2 linked regions of the Verminephrobacter eiseniae EF01-2 genome follow. The protein of the gene in region 1 interacts with the protein of each later gene in a pairwise test. Links are inferred from orthologs where the notes say so. Each region holds a gene or a part of one and is shown on either strand. Other genes may lie near its edges.

What was found.
Region 2: the proteins of VEIS_RS21295 (region 1) and grpE interact in binary tests that used the Escherichia coli proteins (3 or more experiments, as listed by UniProt). The link is inferred for Verminephrobacter eiseniae EF01-2 from one-to-one orthologs.

What each region holds. Positions count from the first base shown.
Region 1 is NC_008786.1:4,847,953-4,856,316, reverse strand. What follows is about bases 2,551-5,396. They hold VEIS_RS21295 (Nramp family divalent metal transporter), read left to right. Parts: upstream 2,551-3,236; coding sequence 3,237-4,556; downstream 4,557-5,396. Other genes in these bases: VEIS_RS21290 (sigma-54-dependent Fis family transcriptional regulator), read left to right, coding at 4,705-5,396; VEIS_RS21300 (hypothetical protein), read left to right, coding at 2,958-3,149; groEL (molecular chaperone GroEL), read left to right, coding at 2,551-2,695. In the rest of the region: VEIS_RS21315 (amidohydrolase family protein), read left to right, coding at 1-156; VEIS_RS21310 (metal-sulfur cluster assembly factor), read left to right, coding at 174-1,016; more of groEL, read left to right, coding at 1,058-2,550; more of VEIS_RS21290, read left to right, coding at 5,397-6,711; VEIS_RS21285 (O-linked N-acetylglucosamine transferase, SPINDLY family protein), read right to left, coding at 6,895-8,364. UniProt on the Escherichia coli protein: H(+)-stimulated, divalent metal cation uptake system. Involved in manganese and iron uptake. Can also transport cadmium, cobalt, zinc and to a lesser extent nickel and copper. Involved in response to reactive oxygen.
Region 2 is NC_008786.1:1,093,473-1,101,870, reverse strand. What follows is about bases 5,519-8,398. They hold grpE (nucleotide exchange factor GrpE), read left to right. Parts: upstream 5,519-6,625; coding sequence 6,626-7,171; downstream 7,172-8,398. Other genes in these bases: dnaK (molecular chaperone DnaK), read left to right, coding at 7,321-8,398; rpsF (30S ribosomal protein S6), read right to left, coding at 5,982-6,407; priB (primosomal replication protein N), read right to left, coding at 5,685-5,975; rpsR (30S ribosomal protein S18), read right to left, coding at 5,519-5,666. Also shown: VEIS_RS04865 (BTH_I0359 family protein), read left to right, coding at 1-114; VEIS_RS04860 (peroxiredoxin), read left to right, coding at 378-863; VEIS_RS04855 (PhoH family protein), read left to right, coding at 1,006-2,733; VEIS_RS31065 (hypothetical protein), read left to right, coding at 2,766-2,900; VEIS_RS04850 (hypothetical protein), read left to right, coding at 2,936-3,295; dnaB (replicative DNA helicase), read right to left, coding at 3,329-4,747; rplI (50S ribosomal protein L9), read right to left, coding at 4,920-5,372; more of rpsR, read right to left, coding at 5,385-5,518. UniProt on the Escherichia coli protein: Participates actively in the response to hyperosmotic and heat shock by preventing the aggregation of stress-denatured proteins, in association with DnaK and GrpE. It is the nucleotide exchange factor for DnaK and may function as a thermosensor.

The sequences.
Region 1 (8,364 bases):
CCGGAATCCGTCAGCAAGGAAACCGGCGTGCAACTGTCGCTGACGGCGAAGAAAAAAATCCTCGGGCTCAACGCGGCACGGTTGTACGGCATCGATGTCGAGGCGCAGAAGAAGTTGCTGGGAGGTGTTCGGAAAGCGGCTGCGGTCGGGGCATGAAGACCCCCAAGACCCCCATGACCACCGCAAACGCAACGGCCGCCGTCGATCGCCCATCGACCCGAATCGCCGAGGTATGGGACCGGCTCGCGTCGGTCACCGATCCCGAACTCGACGAATCGGTGACCGGGTTGGGCTTCGTTACCCATGTGGAGGTGGACGCAGCCGGCGCTGTGCAGATCGGGTTCCGGTTGCCGACCTACTGGTGCGCCGCCAACTTCGCCTTCCTGATGGCCGACGACATGCGCGTTGCCGTCGCCGGCCTGCCGTGGGTGACGAACGTGGCCATCGAACTTGCCGACCATATGTATGCCGGCGAGATCAATCGCGGCGTGGCGGCCGGGCGCTCATTTCAGGACAGCTTTGGCGCGCAGGCCAGCGGCGAGCTCGATGGCATCCGCCGGACTTTCATGGTCAAGGCCTTTCAGCGGCGGCAGGAAGCGCTTCTGACCTCTCTGCTCGAACACGGCCATGAACCTGCGCGGCTGGTGCGCATGAGCGTGGCGGAACTCGCCGGCTTGCCGGGCGATTGCGCCAGCCGGCGGCTCGTGGAGCGCTACCTGGAGCGGCGCACCGTCGTCGCCAGCGGCGCCAATGCTGCGGCGCAGGCCAACGAAACCGCTTTCGTCGACGCTCGAGGGGCGTTGCTCGATGCGGACGGGCTTGGCGCTTACCTGCGTGCCTTGCGGCGGGTCGGCGTGAATGCGCAATTCAACAGTGCGCTGTGCCGCGGCTTGCTGGCGGCACGGTACGGCGACGCAGCCGCGCCGCAGGCCGGGATCGAGCCCGTGCACTTCGTGTCGGCGGGCGACTGGAAAGAGACCGTCGAGGCTACGCGATCGGGCAACGCATCGGCTTGAATCGTGGCAATCCATGATGTTCAAACCCAAGGAAGTGAACCATGCCGAATATCATGCTGCACGACGACGAGGCCCGCATGGCCCTCGGTCGCGGGGTCGCCAAACTGGCCAAAGCGGTGCGCGGCACGCTCGGCCCGCGCGGAATGAATGCGATCATCGACCGCCCGATTGGCACGCCGATCATCTCGCGCGATGGCGTCAGCATCGCCAACGAGATCGAGCTGGAAGACCCGTTCGAAAACATCGGCGCGCAGGTGCTGCGCGAAGTCTCGAAGCAGACCAATGAAGTCGCCGGCGACGGCACTACCACGGCCACCGTGCTGGCCGATGCGCTGGTCCAGGACGGCCTTGCCAGTCTCGTGGCCGGCGCCAACCCCGTCGAGCTGGTTCAGGGCCTGGAGATCGCGGTGCAAGAGGTGATCGCCGCGCTCAGGCGCGCAGCGACACCGCTGCGCGGGGGCAAAGAGGTGCGCGCGGTGGCCGTGGTCGCCGCCAATGACGAGGTCACCGGCGCGATAGTGGCCGAAGCGCTCGAGCGGGTGGGGCCCGATGGCATCGTCGATGTCGAATTCGGCACGACGGTCGAAACCCGTCTCGAAGTGGTCGACGGGATGGCGTTCGATCGCGGCTACCTCTCGCACCATATGGTCACGGACATCGAGAGAATGCAGGTGGTGCTGGACAACCCGCTGATCCTGATGACCGACCAGCGGCTGCAGTCGCCGGAAGAGGTGGCGGCGCTTCAGGCGCTGGCCGTGCACGGCAAACGCCCGCTGCTGATCATTGCGGAGGAGGTTGCCCCGGCCTGTGTCATGACCCTGCTTGCGTGGCGGGACAAGGGCGGGATGCCGGTGGCGGCGATTCATCCGCCGGAATACGGGCATTGGCGCAAGGCCATGCTCGAAGACATCGCCATCGTCACCGGCGGCCGGGTGATCGCCCGCGATCTGGGCGGCAAGCTCGAAGCCACGGAACTGCGCGATCTCGGCAGCGCGCGGCAAGTGCGTATCTCGTCGAACCAGACCATCATTACCGCTGGCGGCGGCGACCCGGCCGCCGTTGCCGCGCGCCGTCAGCAGGTCGCGCGCCAGTATGAGATGGCCCCGGAAAATGTCGAACGCGACAAATTTCAGGTGCGTATCGCCAAGTTGTCCGGCGGCACCGCGATGATCTTCGCCGGCGGCGCCACGCCAGTCGAACAAAAGCGCCGGCTGCACTTGATCGAGGATGCGATCAATGCGGCACGCGCGGCGATTGCCGAGGGTGTCGTGCCAGGTGGCGGAATGGCGCTGCTGCGCGTGTCGGACGAACTCGAAAGCGTGATTGCGCGGACCCAGGGCAGTGTCCAGCAGGGGGTCAGGCTGCTGCAGCGCGTGCTGACGAAACCGCTTTATCACATCGCGACCAATTGCGGTCTCGACGGCGCGGCGATCGTGTCCAGGGCGGTGCGCGCGAAACCGGGCCACGGTCTGGACGCGCGCACGGGCCAGTTCGTCAACCTGATGGAGGCGGGCATCATCGATCCGGTCAAGGTCAGTTACAGCGCAGTGCGCAACGCGGCTTCGGTTGCCGGCTTGATCCTGACCACCCAGACGCTGATTGCCAAAAAGCCGGAAACGATCGACCCGACCGCTGGCCCGGCGCTTGGCGCCGGCGCCGAATTGCTCGGGCGGAAATAGTGATGGCACAGCCGCCACAGCCATCACAGCCGCCACGATCGCCACGACCGATTTTGGAGTCCGGGGCCTGCTGAAAAAAAAGCCGCTTCCGGCGTTTTGCGGGCGGCCATCGATGCAAAGGGGGCCGTGGGCCAGCCCGCGCAGGGCAGGTTTCACGGTCAATGGCAACGAACGTATGGAAAGGATTGGCGCGCTGTCCAAAGGTTGCGAAGGTTCCATTCAGATCGGTCTTCGCAAACGGGATGCGCCCATATAAACGACGATGAGTATCGACGCAGCTCTCGCGGCGACGGTCCGGCACCTCGGTGCAATGTCCTTGATTCGCCTGCTCAAATTCGCATCGGGGTGGACAATCACACTCTCCGGTGTATTCATCATGATGATCGATGCGGGTGCGCTGACCGTTCAGTGGCTGCGCCGTGTCTTCAGTGCAATCAGCGGTGCAATGCCGTGAATGCCGTGAATATCATGAATATCGTGAATGCCAGGCCCGCCGGTAAACCGGGCACCACGGTCATTTTCATCGGCAGGGAGCGACAGCTTGGATGACTGCGTTCACAAGACGGTCGGATCGGCAGCGCGAACCGAGCGCACGGCGCTTGCGGTGAGGGCGGTGCTGGAAGGTCGCCGCCGTGGCGCGTCGATGCTATTGCCATTTGCCGGGCCTGCCGTGGTCGTCTCCGTTGCCTATATGGATCCGGGCAATCTCGCGACGAATATCCAGGCGGGCGCCCGGTACGGATATGCCTTGCTGTGGGTGGTGCTGTTGGCCAATGTCGTGGCGATGCTGTTTCAGTCGCTCTCGGCCAAGCTCGGCATCGTCACCGGGCGAAACCTCGCCGAGCTGTGCCGTGAACGGTTTTCCAGACCTGTCGCGCTGGCCATGTGGGTCGTCAGCGAAATCGCCGCGATGGCAACCGATCTGGCCGCATTTCTCGGCGGCGCCATCGGACTGTCGCTGCTGTTTCGCATGCCCTTGCTCGGCGGCATGGTGGTCACGGCGATCGTGACATATGGCCTGCTGTTGCTTGAGGACGCCGGTTTCCGCCCCCTTGAGCTGGCGATCGGGGCGCTCGTCGGCATCATTGGCTTGTCCTACCTTGCCGAGTTGTTCATTACGCCGATTGCCTGGTCGAGTGTTCTGGCCCATACGGTTTCCCCCCGATTTCCCGATGCAAATGCACTCCTGATTGCTGTCGGCATCGTCGGTGCGACGGTGATGCCGCATGCACTTTTTCTGCATTCGGGCTTGACGCAGCGGCGCACGCCCGCAAGAACCGAGCGCGAGCGGGCGGTATTGCTGAAATTCTCGAACATCGAGGTCGTCGTCGCGCTGGCCATCGCCGGTCTCATCAATATGGCGATGGTCATCATGGCCGCAGGTGCATTTCATCACGGGCATCCCGAGGTGGCGGAGATAGAAACCGCCTATCACACATTGGCGCCGTTATTGGGCATTGGGGCGGCAGGGGTTTTTCTGTTGTCGCTGATCGCTTCGGGCATATCGAGTTCCGTGGTCGGCACGATGGCCGGTCAAATAATCATGCAAGGGTTCGTGGAATTTCGCATTCCGTTATGGTTGCGCCGGGCCGTGACGATGGCGCCGAGTTTCGCCGTGGTGGCGCTCGGGGTCAATGTGACCCAGGCGCTCGTCCTCAGCCAGGTGGTATTGAGCCTCGCGCTGCCGCTGCCGATGGCCGCGCTGTTATGGTTTACCTGCAGCAGGGAGGTGATGGGAGCATACAAAAATCGCGTATTCATCGCCGTGATCGCCACGCTGGCGGCATGCGCCGTTCTGGCGTTCAATGCCGTGCTGATTCTGCAAACGTTCGGCGTCGATATTCCTGGCTTGCCAGGCTGAATGGGGCGATGCAGGCCTATATCGATCGGTAATCGCGCTGCCGGGTTCGGCCGGCGATCGGGCAAAAAACCGGAGCGCGACATACACATGCAGGTCACGCCGCAGCCGGCAGCAGCGCCGGTTCCGGGCTGGCCCGAGGAGAATGATGATGAGACAGCGGTTCGATGCCATGTCGGGTCTTGGCAATCAGACCATCATGGGCCGTATCGTGGCCAGGGCGCGGCGCGCGAACGCCTGTCATTCCGACCGGGCCACGATGCGCGCATGGGAGCGTTTTCTCTCGGGCGAGCCGCTGACGTCCACGCCTTCGGCCCTGATCGACTCCTGGCAACGCAGTCTGCAATCCGGCGTCAGTCCCACGGCGGAATCGGCACCGGTCGCGGTCCAAGGCGACGCGGTCGCGGCGCTGTGCTGGCGGCATCGGGAATTGCTGACGGCATCCGATCGCCTTTTCTCCGTGACCGCAGATCTGTTTGCGGATTCGCGGTCGATCCTGCTGCTGACCAACCAGGACGGCGTGATTCTCAAGGCGGCGGGGGACTTGCGCACGCTGGCGGCGGGCGAAAAAATTCATTTGACATCCGGCGGCGACTGGCGTGAAAACCGGGCCGGCACCAACGGCATCGGCACCACGCTGGCCACCGGCCAGCCCACCTATATCCACGGCGCGGAGCATTTCTGCGAAGGAATCAAATCGTGGAGTTGCGCCGCAGCGCCGATTTTCGAGCCCGGCACCGGCAAGATTCTCGGCGTGCTCGACATTTCCGGGCCGCCTTCCACCTATCAAATCAACAACCTCACCTTGGCGGTCACCGCCGCGCACCAGATTCAAATGGTGCTGGCCGAGCAGGCCACGCGTGAGCATGTGCGCCTGCTCAGCTTCTGCCTGCAGCGCCTGTCGTCGTCCGATGCCACCGGGATGGTGCTGATCGACCGGGCCGGGCGGCTCGTGCACACCACGAGCCGGGTGCCATTGCCGGTCGGCATTGGCGAGCGCTTGCCCGGCATGGATGAGGGCACCGCTGTCGAGGACTGGGCGCAACGCCTGCCCAAAGGCCTGCATGCCGATTGGTTCAGCCCGGTCGTGGTCGATGGCAGCACGATCGGCGCCATGCTGGTCGTCCCCATGCGCTCACGACCCATCAACGCCCGCCTCGCCGAGCGCAGCGACGAGGCCGATCCGCAGCGCAGCGGCTTCGCGCAGATACAGGGGCAAAGTGCGGCGATACTGGCCGCGATCAACCGGGGCCGGCAGCTTGCGCGCAAGCGCGTGCCGGTTCTGATCGAGGGCGAAACCGGGGTCGGCAAAGAGCTGTTCGCGCGCGCCATACATGGCGAGGAAGGGGGCGGCGGGCCGTTCGTCGCATACAACTGCGGGGCCGCGTCGAAAGAACTGATCGCCAGCGAATTGTTCGGCCATGTGCGCGGCGCGTTTACCGGGGCGACGGCCGAGGGCCGTCCAGGCCGCTTCGAACTGGCGCACGGCGGCACGCTGTGTCTGGACGAAATCGGTGAAATGCCGCTCGAACTACAGCCGGTGCTGCTGCGCGCACTGGAGGAGGGCATCGTTTACCGGCTGGGGGACACTCAGCCGCGGCGCGTCGATGTGCGCTTGCTGGCGATGACCAACCGCAATCTGCGCGAAGATGTCGGCTCGGGCCATTTCCGGCGCGATCTCTATTACCGCATCAGCGTGACGCGCATGCGGATTCCGCCGCTGCGCGAACGGGACATCGACATCGATCTCCTCGTCGCGTTTTTCAACCGGCGGCTGGCCCAGCGCCACGCGGTTCCCGAGCGACGGCTGAGCGCCGAGATCATGGCGGTGCTGCGCGCTTATTCCTGGCCCGGCAATGTCAGGGAGATACGCAACGTGATCGAAAATCTGCTGCTGACATCCAGCGCAGAGCTGGTCACGCTCGATGAACTGCCGGCCGAACTGCTCACGGGCACGGCCGCAGCCGTTGCGCCGCCGGTGCAGGAGCCATCGGGCCGGCTGGAGGAAACGGAACGTTTGGCCATCGTCCGGGCAGTGCAGGGCGCCCACGGCAATCTCGCCCAGGCCGCCCGTTCATTGGGGGTCTCGCGCAGCACGCTGTATCGCAAGCTGGAACTCTATCAACCGGGGGTCATCGCCAAACCGACGGGCGAATGAGGCCGGGACGGGCGGTTTTCCGGCCAGTGCTTGCGGCAAGAGCTTTCGGTCAGTGCTTTCGGTCAGAGCTTGCGGCCAGTGCTCCGTGACGGCTTCGCTGACGCGCATGACCGCGCCCCATCCCCGAGGGGCGGGCGCCCGGCCTGTGTGCCGACGATCCCGGGCGGCCCTCGATACCGCGATTCACGATCCCATCGCCTGCGTCGCATGCCACAGGTAGGTCACGGCAAATTCGCTGTGACCATGGGCGTGCTCCACCTCGGCCAGGCAGGCCAGCGCCACGGGGTCATTCGGCACCGCGTTCAGCACGGTTTCGGCCAGCAGGGTCAGCGCCTTCCAGTGGCGGCCGGTGATGGTGGCGCCTGCGGGCATGGCCGCCGTGCTGGCCCGGGCTTTGGCCACCAGCGCCTGCAAGCGCTGGTGCGCCTGCGCCAGGCTGATGCGCTGGCCCGGCCCCAGCCCCACCCCCGGCGCGGGGGGCTGGCGCCAGGCGTCGGGCAAGCCGGGCAGCCAATCGTCCAGGGCCTGCGCCTGGGCCTGGGCGTCATCCGGGTGCTTGGCCCGGGCCAGCCACAGCAGCCACATCGCGCGCAGGCCCTCGCCGAAATGGTGGTTGAAGAGGTCCTCGCGCATCAGCACCGAGCGCTCGACCTCGGCGCGCAATCCCAGGCGCAGGCGGTTCAGCGCCTGCCTGTCGGCGGCCAGCGCGCAGGCAATGCGCAGATAGTCGGCGGGCGTTGCGGCCAGCCATTCGGTGCGCCCCAGATAGCTCAGCAGGCCCAGGCCCATGCGGCTCTTGAAGCTCTGGCCGACCATCGAGACCACGGGCAGGCCCATCCACAGCGCGTCGAACGTGGTCGTGCCGCCGACCAGCGGAAAGGGGTCGAGCGCGATATCGATGCGGTGGTAGGTCAGGTACTGGTTGTCGCCCTGCTGCGCCACCAGTTCCAGCCGCTCGGGGTCCAGCCCCAGGCCCTGGCAGCGCTGGCGGTAGGCGCCGGCGAAGTCCGGGCCATCGAGGTTCTTGCCCTCGATCAGCAGGCGCGCGTCCGGCAGCGCTTGCAGCAACTGGCCCCACAGCGCCAGCACTTCGTCGCCGAGCTTGCCCAGGTTGTTGCAGCAGCCAAAGGTGATGTGGCCCTTGTCCAGCGCCGGCGTGGGCTGCACCTGGTAGCGCGGCTGGTAGCGCCAAAGGGGGTGTCGGCTCATCGGGCGGTAGCAGGCAAACAGCGTCGGCAGGCGGTACAACTGCTCGGTGTAATGCGCCTGGGCCTCGGGCGGGTCGGTGATCTCGTCGCTGAGCTTGTAATCCACGGCCTGCAGCCCGGTCGTCGCCGGAAACCCGAGCCACGACACCTGCACCGGAGCCGCCTTGTGGGCCATGGCCTGCAAGCCGTTGTAGCCGGTGTGCCCGGCCAGGTCGATCAGGATGTCGATGCGCTGCGCCCGAATCGCCTGCGCCTGCTGCTCGGCGCCCAGCCCCGCCAGGCGCACGAAGCGATCGGCATGGCGCCGCACCCGTTCGGTCACCGGGTCGTCGCGCGGGAACAGATAAAAGGCAAAGACCTCGAACTGGCGCCGGTCCAACTGCGCCAGCAAGCCCTCGACGAAGTACATCACCGAGTGCGTGCGGAAATCAGGCGACAAAAACCC
Region 2 (8,398 bases), 3.8 Mb from region 1 along the record:
ATGTTCCAGGCGCAGATCCTGGCCTGGCAACGCAAAACGCCCACGCAAGAGGAAGTCGAAGACGCGCTGGACCGCTACGCCGGTCTGGCGCAAAACCCCGTCGTCGTGCATTGAGCGCGCTGCCGGCAAGCTCGGCGACGCCTGCGCCAAGCAGCCGCCCAGGCATCCTCGATGTATCCAGGGTACCCGCCGGGGTGCTGTGCCCATGCCCTTGGGCTGGCCCGCGCCGTCGTGGCGCCATGGCCGGGAGTTCGTTTTTGGGAGTAAAATCGCCAGTTGCGGCCGGGGGCGCCTCCAAGCCAGGACATCCCAAGAGCAACGACACACCCGCTCCATCGGCTCTTACCAACGACTACATCCTGAGAGATCCAAGTGCCATGGCGATCGTTGTCAACAAACCCCTGCCTGAATTTGAAACCAACGCCACCGGTGGCATCAAGGTCTCCAACAGCTCCCACCTGGGCCAGATTCTGGTGCTTTACTTTTATCCCAAGGACAACACGCCTGGTTGCACCACGGAGGCCATGCAGTTTCGCGACCGCTACAAGGACTTCGTGAAAGCCGGCGCTGCCGTGTTCGGCGTGTCGCGCGACAACATGAAGTCGCACGACGACTTCAAGGAAAAGCTGGAACTGCCCTTTGAACTCATCGCCGACACCGAAGAGAAAATGTGCCATATGTTCGGCGTGGTCAAGAACAAGATCATGTACGGCAAAAAGGTCAAGGGCATCGAGCGCAGCACCTTCCTGATCGGCCCCGATGGCCTGCTGGTGCAGGAATGGCGCGGTCTGAAAGTGCCGGGCCATGTGGATGAAGTCCTCAAGACGGTCAAATCCATCAAGACCCTGAAAAAGGCCGCTTGATCGCCTTGTGGAGCGTCGGCGCTGCCGCATACTCTTCGGGTCGTTCCGGTGACCGCAACGCTTGGCGCCCCTTGCCAAAAGCCGCCTTGGCCTCCAGGCGGCTTTTGGCTTTCTGAACACCACTGACCGAGTCCCTGCCACCATGCCCCTGCCCCCCGCCCCCAGCCGGCGCGCCGCCCTCCTTGCACCCGAGGCCTACGACATGCCTGCCCGAGATGGCAAGGCCGCCGCAGCGACCGGGACGGCCGACGCAGCCGCAGCGCGTGCGCCGGCGCGCAAACCGGCGACCGACCGCGCAGCAGCGCAACTGCTCGCCAGCGTGCCTGCAGCCGAGCCTGGCAGCGCTGCATCCGAAACACCCGCAGTCCGCAGCCCGGGCCGGCGCAGCCCCGCCCGCGCCGACACCATGGCTGCGCCGGCCAGCCCGGTGGCGGCCGCGCCGGTGCGGGGCCGCCACCAGCGCAGCCGTCCGCAAGGCCCTGCCAAGCTGTTTGTGCTCGACACCAATGTGCTGCTGCACGATCCCACCTGCCTGTTCCGCTTTGAAGAGCACGACATCTTCCTGCCGATGATCGTGCTGGAAGAACTCGACAGCCATAAAAACGGCATGACCGAAGTGGCACGCAACGGCCGCCAGGCCAGCCGCACGCTCGATGCGCTGGCCGCCGCCGCACAAGGCGCCGACATGGCGCACGGGGTTGGGCTGGACTCGACCGGCCAGCGCGCCGCCGGCGGGCACCTGTTCTTCCAGACCGCCCCGCTGGACTACAGCCTGCCCACCAGCCTGCCGCCGGGAAAGGCCGACAACCAGATCCTGGGCGTGGTCCAGGCGCTGCGCAAGCTGCATGCCCCGCGCCAGGTGGTGCTGGTGTCCAAGGACATCAACATGCGCGTCAAGGCCCGCGCCCTGGGGCTGAACGCCGAGGACTACCAGAACGACAAGACATTGGAAGACGGCGACCTGCTGTACGCGGGCGTGCTGGCCCTGCCCCCGGACTTCTGGGCCAAGAGCGGCAAGAACGTGCAGAGCTGGCAAAGCGGTGCGCACATGTACTACCGCATCGGCGGCCCCATCGTGCCGCAACTGATGATCAACCAGTTTGTCTGCTTCGAGGCCCCGGGCGAGCCCAGCCTGTTCGCGCGGGTCAGCGAGATCCGCGAGAAGACTGCGGTGTTGCAGACGCTCAAGGACTATGGCTCGGCCAAACATGCGGTATGGGGTGTGACCACGCGCAACCGCGAGCAGAACTACGCGATGAACCTGCTGATGGACCCCGAGATCGACTTCGTCACGCTGACCGGCACGGCCGGCACCGGCAAGACCTTGCTGGCATTGGCCGCAGGGCTGACCCAGGTGCTCGATGACCGCCGCTACACCGAGATCATCATGACCCGCGCCACGGTCAGCGTGGGCGAGGACATCGGCTTTCTGCCCGGCACCGAAGAAGAAAAGATGGGCCCCTGGATGGGGGCGCTCGACGACAACCTGGAGTTCCTCGCCAAGGGCGACGGCGGCAACGCCGGCGAATGGGGGCGTGCCGCAACCAACGAGCTCATCCGCAGCCGCATCAAGATCAAGAGCATGAGCTTCATGCGCGGGCGCACCTTCCTGAACAAGTACGTGATCATCGATGAGGCGCAAAACCTGACGCCCAAGCAGATGAAGACGCTGATCACGCGCGCCGGCCCGGGCACCAAGATCATCTGCATGGGCAACCTGGCGCAGATCGACACGCCGTACCTGACCGAAGGCTCCTCGGGCCTGACCTATGCGGTAGACCGCTTCAAGGGCTGGCCGCATGGCGGCCACATCACGCTGGCGCGCGGTGAACGCTCGCGCCTGGCGGATTTTGCGAGCGAGATGCTGTGAAACGCCACCGCGCAGCCTGCGGCGCGTGCCTAGTGTCGCGTCACGGATCATCTGTCGGTCTGCGCTGGCCATCGAAGCGCATCGCGGCGTTGCATCGCTTGCCAATACGCTCGGTATTGGCTGCGCGCAGCCTACGACATCTGATCCGTGACGAGACACTAGCATAGGCCGCAGTCGTTGCATATGTCATCGGGAAACTCCAATGTGGATGGCCGTGCTCAAACTGGTGCCCTGGGGTGACGTGATCAAGGCCACGCCCCAAATCCTGCAAGCCGCCAAAAAGCTCTTGGGCAGCGCGCGCAAAGACACTGCCGTCGCGGCGCAGGAAGGCGCCGTGCCGCCTGCCGACGCACAGTGGCAGCACCTGCATGACCGGGTCACGCAGTTGGAGCAGGAGCAACGCGATGGCGCGCTGCTGATCGAGTCACTGGCAGCACAAAACGCCCAACTGGTGCTGGCCATCGAAGCGCTGCGCCGGCACAGCCAACGCAGTACCTGGGCCTTGCTGACCCTGGGCGTGTTGGGGCTTGGCTTGCTGCTTTTGGCGCTACTATTTCGATAGCTGACGGCAAGGATGAATCAAGCGCCAGCGTGATCAAAAATCGTCGCCCGAACCGATGGCCAGGTTCTCGAAGCGCGTCTGGTTCTTCTGGAAGAACAGCTTGACCGTGCCGGTCGGGCCATTGCGCTGCTTGCCGATGATGATTTCGGCCACGTTCGGTTCCTTGCTCTCCTTGTTGTAGTAGTCGTCGCGGTAGATGAACATGATGATGTCGGCATCTTGCTCGATGGCGCCGGACTCGCGCAGGTCGGACATCAGCGGGCGTTTGTCGGTGCGCTGCTCGACCGAGCGATTGAGCTGCGAGAGCGCCATCACCGGGCATTGCAGTTCCTTGGCCAGCATTTTCAGGCCGCGCGAGATCTCGCCCAGTTCGGTGGCCCGGTTGTCCGAACCTGATGCGTCCGAGCCGCTCATCAACTGCAAATAGTCCACCACGATCAGGCCGAGCTTGCCGCACTGGCGCGCCAGACGCCGGGCATTGGCGCGCAGTTCGCTGGGCGTCAGGCCCGGGGTTTCGTCGATGTGCAGCGACACCGTGCGCAGCTTTTCAATGGCTTCGGTCAGGCGTGGCCACTCCTCATCGCTGAGCCGGCCGGTGCGCAGGTTGCCCTGGTTCACGCGGCCAATCGAGCCCACGATGCGCACCGCCAGTTGCGCGGCGCCCATTTCCATAGAGAAGATGGCCACCGGCAGGCCCTCATCGAGCGCCACATGCTCGGCAATGTTCACCGCCAGCGAGGTCTTGCCCATCGACGGGCGCGCGGCCAGCACCACCAGGTCGCCCGCCTGCAGGCCGCAGGTCATCCGGTCGAGATCGGCAAAGCCGGTGGGCACGCCGGTCACGTCCACCGGGTTGTCGGCCAACTCCTGCACGCGGTCGAGCAGATCGACCACCAGTTTGTCGAGCGACTGGAAACCCTGCTTGGTGCGCGAGCCTTCTTCGCCAATGGCAAAAATCCTGGCTTCGGCCTCGTCGAGAATGCGCTCCACCGTCCGGCCTTGCGGGTTGAAGGCGCTGGTGCAGATCTCGTCGCTGGTCGTGATCAGCTTGCGCAAAATGGCCCGCTCGCGCACGATCTCCGCATAGCGGCGGATGTTGCTGGCGCCCGGCACATATTGCGCGAGGTTGTTCAAATACGCCAGCCCCCCCGTTTCCTGGGCCTGGCCCAGGTTCTGCAACTGCTCGAACACGGTGATCACGTCGGCCGGCTTGCTGGCAGTGATCAGCACGCCGATGGCGGTGTAGATCATCTGGTGCTCATGGCGGTAAAAATGGCTTTGCACCAGCAGGTCACCGACGCGGTCCCAGGCATTGTTGTCCAGCAGCAGCCCGCCGAGCACGCTGGATTCGGCCTCGATCGAGTGCGGTGGCAGGCGCAACCGGGCCAGTTCGGGATCGGGCGGCTGCGCCGTCGAGCCATCGTCATCGAGCGGGGGAAAGATGGCGGACATGATTTTTGGGCGTCATGAAGAACGGAATGTAATCCCGGTGCAAGGCATGCGCTGTTGATACACCTGGGGATAATTGCTGGATGACAGGTGGGCAAGCATGTATGCGATGCGCAAACCAAAAAGTAAAAGCCGCCCGAGGGCGGCTTTTACGCAAGTCACCAGGGCCGGATGATCAGGCGGTTTCGCCATACACCGACACGATGACTTCGACGACCACATCGGTGTGCAAAACCACGCTCACCGTGTTGTCGCCGACCATCTTGATGGGGCCGTTGGGCAGGCGGATGCGCGACTTGGCCAGCTTGAAGCCTTGTTTGTTCAACTCTTCGGCGATGTCATGGTTGGTCACCGAGCCAAACAGACGGCCGTCGACGCCCGCCTTTTGCGTCAGCTTGATGGCAGTGCCGGCGAGCTTTTCGCCTTGGGCCTGGGCCTGGGCCAGGTTGGTGGCGGCGGTTTTTTCGAGTTCGGCGCGCTTGGCCTCGAACTCGGCCTTGGCCGCTTCGGTGGCGCGGCGGGCGCGGCCCGTAGGGATCAGGAAGTTGCGGGCGTAGCCGTCCTTGACCTTGACGATTTGGCCCAGGTTGCCGAGGTTCACAACCTTGTCGAGCAGGATGATTTGCATGGCAGGTGCTCCTCAGATCTTGTGCTGGTCGCTGTAAGGCACCAAGGCCAGAAAGCGGGCGCGTTTGATCGCGGTGTTGAGCTGGCGCTGGAAGATGGCGCGCGTGCCGGTCAGGCGCGCGGGGATGATCTTGCCGTTTTCGGCGATGAAATCGCGCAACGTGTCTACATCCTTGTAGTCGATTTCTTCGACGCCGGTCACCGTGAAGCGGCAAAAGCGCTTGCGCTTGAACAGCAGGGACTGGGTGTTGCGCTTGGGGCGCTTGTCTTTGTTGAACTTCTTGAACGTGGCCATGGCGGACCCCTTTGAAAATCAATGTGGTTGAATATCCTGAATGTGCAGCACTGCGTTCTTGCCATTGCGCGGCGTGGCCAGAAATCCACTGAAAGTCCAGCGACTTGCAATGTTCTGCCTGGCCAGACGCTCGGCCATCGCGCCAAAGGCGACGGCTTTGATGGCGGCCTTGACATCACGCGGCTGCCCGGCCTCGGTCTGCCGGGACTCATGTTCGAGCCGCAAGGCAATGGCGGGCAATCCGGCCGGCGTGTAGCGCAAGGACTCGGCCTCCACGATGCAGGCAGTCAAGACGACGCTGTTGTGCACTGCGCATTACGATCGATCAGCGCTCGCCGGGGCGGCCGCATGATCGGCCGGGCTGGCGGCTGGAGCGGTGGTTTGATTGCCGGCTTGGCTGGCCTTGCGGAACTCTTCACGCTCGACGGTCTTCATCATCGCCGAGGGGCCGGTGACGGCCTTCTTCTTGTGCACCGTCAGGTGGCGCAGCACGGCGTCGTTGAACTTGAAGGCATGCTCGAGTTCGGCCATCACCGCCTGGTCGGCCTCGATGTTCACGCACAGGTAATGGGCCTTGGACAGCTTGTTGATCAGGTACGCCAGTTGCCGGCGGCCCCAGTCTTCCACACGGTGCACCTTGCCGCCGCCGGCGGCGATCATGCCCTTGTAGCGCTCGAGCATGGCTGGAACCTGCTCGCTTTGATCCGGATGGATCAACAAAATGATTTCATAGTGACGCATGGGACTCCTTTTGGCGTTTCTGCATTTCTGCAATGAGACCACCCGCTGCGTCAGGTAGCGGTGTGGCAAGGCAAAGCCGGCCATTGTAGCCCGCCGCCTGGCCCTTGTACACTCTGCGGTTTTGGTGCAGTTCGGGCTGCAAGCAGCGCAGGCCTTGAATTGACAACGGCGGCCCCCAATTCCCGCGCGTACTGTTTTACTCACCTCCAGATCAAGACATGTCAGACAACAGCCCCACCACCCCAAGCGCTCCCGCTCCCGAAGAAGTCGAAGCCGCCATGGCAGCCCACGCCGACGACGAGTTGGCGCGCTTGCAGGGCGAACTGGCCGAGCTCAAGGCCAAAAGCGCCGAACTGGCCGATCAGTTCCTGCGTGCCAAGGCCGAGGCCGAGAATGCCCGCCGCCGTGCCGAAGACGAGGTGGCCAAGGCGCGCAAATTCGGCATCGAGAGCTTTGCCGAGAGCCTGCTGCCGGTGGCCGACAGCCTCGATGCCGCCCTGGCCATCAAGGAGGCCACGCCGCAGCAACTGCGCGAAGGCGCCGACGCCACCTTGCGCCAACTGACCTCGACGCTCGAGCGCAACAAGGTGCTGGCGATCAACCCTGCAGCCGGCACCAAGTTCGACCCCCATCAGCACCAGGCCATCAGCGTGGTGCCGGCCGAGCAGGAAGCCAATACCGTCGTGGCCGTGCTGCAAAAAGGCTATGTGATTGCCGAGCGCGTGTTGCGCCCGGCGCTGGTCACCGTTTCGGCCTCCAAATGAAGATCCCCCAGGCCGCAATGCCGCCGCCCGACCAGTCACCCGAGCCGCCTGCCCGGCGGCAAAAAAATCAGCCCGGATGACTTGAACCCCCCGGCCTTATCCACAAGTTACCAGCCAACCCCACCATTTCAGCATTCGGAGCAAACACCATGGGAAGAATCATCGGCATCGACCTGGGCACCACCAACAGTTGCGTGTCCATCATGGAAGGCAACACCACGCGCGTGATCGAGAACAGCGAAGGCGCCCGCACTACGCCCTCGATCGTGGCTTACCAGGAAGACGGCGAGATCCTCGTCGGCGCCTCGGCCAAACGCCAGGCGGTGACCAACCCCAAGAACACGCTGTACGCCGTCAAGCGCCTGATCGGGCGCAAGTTCACCGAAAAGGAAGTGCAAAAGGACATCGACCTGATGCCCTACAAGATCGTGGCCGCCGAGAACGGCGACGCCTGGATCGAAGTGCGCGGCACCAAGCTGTCCGCACAGCAGGTGTCCGCCGACATCCTGCGCAAGATGAAAAAGACCGCCGAAGACTACCTGGGCGAGCCTGTGACCGAGGCCGTGATCACCGTTCCGGCCTACTTCAACGACGCCCAGCGCCAGGCCACCAAGGACGCCGGCCGCATTGCCGGCCTGGATGTCAAGCGCATCATCAACGAGCCTACCGCCGCAGCGCTGGCCTTCGGCCTGGACAAACAGGAAAAGGGCGACCGCAAGATCGCCGTGTATGACCTGGGCGGCGGCACCTTCGACGTGTCGATCATCGAAATCGCCGATGTCGACGGCGAAAAGCAGTTCGAGGTGCTATCGACCAACGGCGACACCTTCCTGGGGGGTGAAGACTTCGACCAGCGCATCATCGACTACATCATCAGCGAGTTCAAAAAAGAGCAAGGCGTGGATCTGTCCAAGGACGTGCTGGCCCTGCAACGCCTGAAGGAGGCCGCAGAAAAAGCCAAGATCGAACTATCGAACTCGGCCGCCACCGACATCAACCTGCCCTACATCACGGCCGACGCATCGGGTCCCCGGCACCTGAGCATCAAGCTGACCCGGGCCAAGCTCGAATCGCTGGTCGACGAGTTGATCGAGCGCACCATTGCGCCTTGCCGCATGGCCATCAAGGACGCAGGCGTATCGGTGTCCGACATCCATGACGTGATCCTGGTCGGCGGCATGACCCGCATGCCCAAGGTGCAGGAAATGGTCAAGGAGTTCTTCGGCA